One region of the Pseudomonas sp. JDS08PS003 genome, then DNA from elsewhere that is predicted to be linked to it. Evidence: predicted binding sites of a transcription regulator. Region 1 holds the regulator's gene; the other holds the start of a gene.

What was found. Region 1 encodes FliA, which starts transcription of late flagellar genes. Its sites were predicted from a motif close to CTAAAGTTTNNNNNNNNNNNGCCGNTAA; they were not measured.
Region 2: a site for FliA is predicted at 1,304-1,331, ahead of flgM (flagellar biosynthesis anti-sigma factor FlgM). Genes of this name have one in related genera too.

Annotation. Positions count from the first base shown of each region.
Region 1 covers NZ_CP120724.1:2,006,141-2,009,545, forward strand. The annotation lists gene flhF (flagellar biosynthesis protein FlhF) at 1-40, shown strand, start outside; gene fleN (flagellar synthesis regulator FleN) at 159-989, shown strand; gene fliA (RNA polymerase sigma factor FliA) at 986-1,726, shown strand; gene P7C00_RS09125 (chemotaxis response regulator CheY) at 1,892-2,263, shown strand; gene P7C00_RS09130 (protein phosphatase CheZ) at 2,294-3,082, shown strand; gene P7C00_RS09135 (chemotaxis protein CheA) at 3,095-3,405, shown strand, end outside.
Region 2 covers NZ_CP120724.1:5,462,861-5,466,265, forward strand. The annotation lists gene P7C00_RS24110 (chemotaxis protein CheV) at 1-381, opposite strand, end outside; gene flgA (flagellar basal body P-ring formation chaperone FlgA) at 457-1,218, shown strand; gene flgM (flagellar biosynthesis anti-sigma factor FlgM) at 1,370-1,687, shown strand; gene P7C00_RS24125 (flagella synthesis protein FlgN) at 1,736-2,203, shown strand; gene P7C00_RS24130 (flagellar brake protein) at 2,300-3,046, shown strand; gene P7C00_RS24135 (MFS transporter) at 3,104-3,405, opposite strand, start outside.

The DNA.
Region 1 (3,405 bases):
CGCTGACCTCTATCACAGCCCGACCAAGCGGGTCGGCTGAGGTAGACATGAATAGATTGCAGTGTATCTACATCGATGGTCTGCCATGCATTGTTCCAATGGTGAACGCGCAGCCAGTTATGTGGCCCCGTCTAAGTAAGACAAGGTAAAGAAAGAACATGGGCAGCATGCATCCCGTACAGGTGATTGCGGTGACCGGCGGCAAAGGTGGCGTCGGCAAGACTAATGTGTCAGTGAACTTGTCCCTGGCTCTGGCTGAGCTCGGCCGGCGAGTCTTGCTGCTGGACGCCGATCTGGGACTGGCCAACGTCGATGTCCTGTTGGGTCTGACCCCCAAGCGCACCCTGGCGGATGTCATCGAAGGGCGCTGTGAGCTGCGCGACGTGCTGCTCCAGGGGCCTGGCGGCATTCGCATCGTTCCGGCCGCTTCGGGTACCCAAAGCATGGTGCACCTGAGCCCCGCCCAGCACGCCGGTCTGATCCAGGCCTTCAGCGACATCGGCGACAATCTCGATGTACTGGTGATCGACACCGCTGCAGGTATTGGTGACTCGGTAGTCAGTTTCGTCCGCGCGGCCCAGGAAGTGTTGCTGGTGGTCTGTGACGAACCGACCTCCATCACCGACGCCTACGCGCTGATCAAACTGCTCAACCGCGACTATGGCATGAACCGTTTCCGGGTCTTGGCCAACATGGCCCAGAGCCCTCAGGAAGGGCGCAACCTGTTTGCAAAATTGACCAAGGTCACGGATCGCTTCCTGGACGTGGCCTTACAATACGTCGGCGCAGTTCCCTACGACGAAAGCGTACGCAAGGCCGTGCAAAAGCAGCGTGCGGTCTATGAAGCCTTTCCTCGTTCGAAGTGTGCATTGGCGTTCAAGGCCATCGCGCAAAAAGTCGATACCTGGCCGTTGCCAGCGAACCCACGCGGGCATCTGGAGTTTTTTGTCGAGCGGCTAGTGCATCAAACAGCGGGACCGGTGCTATGACTGCCAGCGGCTACAACCTCTACAAGAAGTCGGCACGTGACAGCCAATACGAACTGATCGAGCGCTACGCGCCCCTGGTCAAGCGTATTGCCTATCACCTGCTGGCGCGGTTGCCGGCCAGTGTTCAGGTGGAAGACCTGATTCAGGCCGGGATGATCGGTTTGCTCGAAGTGTCGACCAAATACGACGCGAGCAAGGGAGCGAGTTTCGAAACCTACGCGGGTATCCGTATCCGTGGGGCGATGCTCGACGAGGTTCGCAAAGGCGATTGGGCACCGCGTTCGGTGCACCGTAATACGCGCATGGTCAGTGATGCCATTCGCGCAATTGAAGCTAAAACCGGTCGTGACGCTAAAGATCACGAGGTTGCGGCCGAACTTCAATTGAGTCTCGACGATTATTACGGGATTTTGAACGACACCTTGGGCAGCCGCCTGTTCAGTTTCGACGACCTGTTGCAGGACGGCGAACATGAAGGGCTGCATGAGGATGGCGCCAGTGCTCATCTCGAGCCGTCACGGGACCTGGAGGATGAACGCTTCCAGGCTGCGTTGGCGGATGCGATTGCCAATTTGCCGGAGCGCGAGCGACTGGTGTTGGCGCTGTACTACGACGAAGAGCTGAACCTCAAGGAAATCGGTGAGGTCCTGGGGGTCAGCGAGTCGCGGGTCAGCCAGTTACACAGCCAGTGCGCAGCCCGCTTGCGGGGGCGTTTGGGGGAGTGGCGAGCGCGCTGACAGGCAGTGTGGGGACACTGCGATCAGGACCGGTGAAGCAAGCGCTGCACCGGTCTTGCGGTATGTGCTCCATGCAGTCGTTGTGTGTTATGCCGAATTGATTGAATGGCGCGTTCAGGTGCTGGATGCGTTTAAGACTGCTTGGAGGTCGAATTGGACAAGAACATGAAAATCCTCATCGTTGATGACTTTTCAACGATGCGGCGGATCATAAAAAACCTGTTGCGTGATCTGGGTTTCACCAACACGGTCGAGGCCGACGATGGCACCACTGCCATTCCGGTACTCAACAGCGGGAGCATCGACTTTCTGGTAACAGACTGGAACATGCCGGGCATGACCGGTATCGACCTGCTGCGCCACGTGCGTGCCGATGAAAAACTCAAGCACCTGCCGGTATTGATGGTTACTGCTGAAGCCAAGCGCGAGCAGATCATCGAAGCTGCCCAGGCCGGCGTAAACGGCTATGTCGTCAAACCATTCACGGCTCAGGCGTTGAAAGAGAAGATCGAAAAAATCTTCGAACGCATCGGTTGAGACGCGTAGCCATTCCGCCACGGGGGAGCTATGGAGCATAACGAATCTTCACTGGGCGACTTTGAGTCGACCCTGAAAAAACATGCGCTGGAACTGGTCGAAAGCCTTGAAAAGGGCAGGTTCGGCGAAGCGGTGCAATTGATCCATGAGCTCAATCAGACCCGTGACCGCGGCCTGTATCAGGAAGTGGGCAAGCTCACCCGCGAGCTGCATAGCGCAATCGTCAATTTCCAGATTGACCCGCACATGCCGCAAGCCGAGGAAGTTTCACAGATCACGGATGCCACTGAGCGCCTGTCCTATGTGGTCCGGCTCACGGAAGCCGCAGCCAACCGCACCATGGACCTGGTAGAGAGCAGCACCCCGTTGGTCAACGGCCTGAGCACTGAAGCCCAGGCCTTGAGCGCAGACTGGGGGCGCTTTATGCGGCGTGAGGTCGGCGCTGAAGAGTTTCGCGAACTGGCACGCCGGGTCGACAGTTTCCTGACGCGCAGCGAGCAGGAAACCCGCACCGTATCGGGCCACCTCAACGACATTCTGCTGGCGCAGGATTACCAGGACCTGACCGGTCAGGTGATCAAGCGTGTGACCCAGTTGGTCACGGAAGTCGAAAGCAATCTGCTCAAACTCGTCTTGATGGCCAGCCAGGTCGATCGTTTCGCCGGCATCGAACATGACCGTGAATCGATCCTCGCTGAAAAAGATCCGCAAAAACATCTCGCCAAGGGTGAAGGTCCGCAGATTCATGCCGATAAACGGGAAGACGTTATGTCCGGTCAGGACGATGTAGACGATTTGCTTTCCAGCCTTGGATTCTAGGAGCACCCATTAATGAGCTTCGGCGCCGATGAAGAGATCCTTCAGGATTTCCTGGTTGAGGCCGGCGAGATTCTAGAGCAACTGTCCGAACAACTGGTCGAGCTGGAAAGCCGGCCAGATGATGCGGACTTGCTCAATGCAATTTTTCGCGGTTTTCACACTGTTAAAGGGGGCGCCGGCTTCCTCCAGCTCAATGAGCTGGTGGAGTGCTGCCACATCGCCGAGAACGTCTTCGACATCCTGCGCAAGGGTGAGCGGCGAGTCGACTCGGAACTGATGGACGTGGTGCTTGAGGCTCTGGACGCGGTGAACGGCATGTTCAG
Region 2 (3,405 bases), 3.5 Mb from region 1:
AGTCCCTTTGGGCGGCGGATGGATCTCTTCCCAGTTCATATTGACGATACGCTCCACCGAGCGCACCAAAAACCCCTGGGTCTTGGTGTTGTACTCAGTGATGATGACGAACGGATTGCTTTGATCCTGCAACCCACCCGAACCTGTGGCCATTGCCAGATCCAGGATCGGAATGGTCGCCCCTCGAATATTCGCGACACCGCACACCACAGGGTTGGATTTGGGCATCAGGGTCAGCTTGGGGCATTGCAGCACCTCGCGAACCTTGAATACGTTGATCCCGTAGAGTTGCTCGCCGTCCAGACGGAACAGCAGCAACTCCAGGCGATTCTGCCCAACCAATTGCGTGCGCTGGTTTACCGAATCCATTACACCAGCCATGCCCAGACTCCCCAAAGCTTTAAGATCCGACGCACGCTCATCACTAAACGGCACGGCGCTTGCTTTTTAACTGTTATGAACGCCAAAACGACATTTTTCCGACGCCTGACATCCCCCTACCGCGCATTGCTTTGTGGGTTGTCGGCGCTGTGTATCCTAAACCCTGGCGGCCCTGCCGTTGCTGATTCGGTCACCCTGCCTGATCTACTTATCGGCGTCACTCAAGGGTTTCTTGAATTCACGGTAGAAGACTACCTGGCCACCAGTCAAACGGAAGGACGCTACGAAATCCAAGTCAACCAATTGGATCCGCGTATGCGCATGCCCGCCTGCGACAAGGAATTGACAGCGAGCCTGGAAAGTCCAGCACAGCCGCTGGGACGGGTCACGGTCAAGGTACGCTGCGAAGGCGCCTCCCCCTGGACCGTATTCGTGCCAGCCCAGGTCAAGCTGTTTCGCGAAGTGGTCACCACTTCACGCCCACTCAAGCGCGCCGGGATCATCGAGCCGGAAGACGTGGTGTTGCGTGAGAGAGATATCAGCCTGAACAATCAGGGCTACCTGACCTCCGTGGACCAGGCCATTGGTCAGAAACTTGTCCGACCAATGGTCGCCGACCAGCTCATTACCCTGGGGCACCTGGAACAGGCTGAAGTGGTGCGCAAGGGCGATCAGGTGGTGATTTCGGCACGTAGCGGCACCCTGAACGTGCGGATGCCGGGGGAGGCACTGTCCAATGGCGGCATGAGCGAGCAGATCCGGGTCAAGAACCTAAACTCGCAGCGAGTGATCAAGGCACGCATCACCGCACCGGGGCAGGTGGAAGTGGCAATGTAGATAACTGGCGCTCGACTCGCTCGTTCCCTAAACTGTGGCCGATAAAGGGTCGCAGATACCTGCGCTGGCTTGTCGACAATCGAGCCTAAAGTTTTTCAGGGTATGGCCGAAAACATGGCAAGCGTCCAAATACCCAGAGGTTTTCTTCATCATGGTCATCGACTTCAGCCGTTTAAACAGCTCCCCTTCACTGACAGGCAGTACGCGTACCAGCGCCAGCAAGGAAACCGGTGATGCCGGCAAATCCGCTCCGCTGACGACTGCAGCCGAGACCAGCAAAAGCGGGGAATCGGTACACCTCAGCAATGAGGCTCAACAGTTGCAGAAAATCACCGACAAGCTGCGCGATCAGCCTGCTGTCGACAAGGCCCGAGTGGCCGAGTTGAAGCAAGCCATTGCCGATGGCAGCTATAAGGTCGACAGCAACCGTATAGCCAGCAAACTGCTCAACTTCGAAGCCCAGCGCTAGCCACAGGCTTGCGCCAGGCTTTTGGACGCTTAATCCCCAAGGCCAGCCATGCACGACACCAATTTACTGCAACTGATCAATGACGACCTTGCTCCAGCTCAACAACTGCTGGAGCTGCTCAGAGCCGAATCCATTGCCCTGCACGGCCGCGACATGCCGTTGCTGGAGGATATCCTGGCGCAGAAGCAGGCCCTGGTCATATTGCTGGAACAGCATGGCCGTAAGCGCACAGAGATCCTTGCCAGCCTGAACCTGCCGAGCAATCGTGCAGGCCTCGAGCAACTGGCCAGTCACTCCAGCCTGGGCGACCAACTGCTCGAGCAGGGCAATCTGCTGACCCAGTTGCTCGCCGACTGCCAGGCCACCAACGAACTCAATGGCCGCTCGATCCAGATTCAACAGGCCACCACCGCCAACCAGTTGAAAATCCTCAACGGCGGTGAACCCCCAGCACTTTATGACGCCCGCGGCTCTACCTCTATGCTTGCGAAGCCCCGCCCACTCAGTCAGGCTTAAGCCCCAAAAATGAGTGCGCGCTACCAAGCCGTGAAACATACTGGCAAAATGCCAGATCCTGCGTGTAGTTGTATTTTGTCTGGAGATTGATGAACCGTGTTCAACGCCTCAAACGCGGAAGATGCTCCGCAGCCACCTAAGGTGTTCACCACTGCGTTGGAAATTTCCTCCAACCTGCGGCTGCTGCAAGAGAGCCACGACCCGCTGATCATCACTTTCCATGAGCGCAGTCAGCGCTTCCAGAGCTACCTCGTGGAAGTGGACCGCGACAGCAACATGATTGCCCTTGATGAAATGATCCCTCGCGACGGTGAGCGATTCATGCTGGCAGGCGAGCCATTTCGCGTTGAAGGCTTTCATGAAGGCGTGCGCATCGCCTGGGAAAGCAACGGCCTGCCGACCCTCGATGAGTCCAATGGCGGGCGCTGCTACCGGACCACGCTGCCGGACGAAGTGGTTTACCACCAGCGCCGCAACGCCTTCCGGGCTGCACTCAAGCTGGCGCAACTGGTCGACATCGAACTCAGCGGCGAAAAACTCAAGTCCCCTCTGACCGGCAAGCTGCTGGATATTTCCGCTACCGGCTGCAAGTTGCGCTTCGACGGCGATATCTCTTCGCGCCTACAACTGGGTCAGGTGTACGAGCGCTTTATTGCCGCCCTGCCCTTCGGCAGCATGACCGCCCCGGTCGAACTGCGTTACCTGCATCACGAGGAGCGTATCGACACCACCTTCGCCGGCGTGCGCTTTCACAACATGAGCGGCCTGGTGCAGCGTCAGGTAGAGCGCTTCGTCTATCAGTTGCAGCGTGAAGCGCGGCGCTTCGACAAAGACGACCTCTGAACCCCACGCATCAATGAAAACGGGCAGTGCCTTGCGGCAACTGCCCGTTTTTCGTTTCTAGGGTCGAGCCCCACTCAGATGATCCCGAGCACAATCGTCGGGCGACGCCTCATCCGACGCTTCCGGCGTCTCAGGCTCCGCTGCAGGCACAGCATCCGGAGCGGGCGTGGTCTGCATCTGATCCTGCACCACCTGCTCATCCACCCGTGGATCGAGAGCCGCCACCAGAGGTGAGCTGGACATGCTGTCCGGCATGGCGACGTGATGCAGCGGCGCATCATCCACCTGATGCAGATTGGTCACCGCCTTCGGCCGGATCCTCCAGACCAGGACCAGGGCAAAGAAACTGAAGAAGGCAT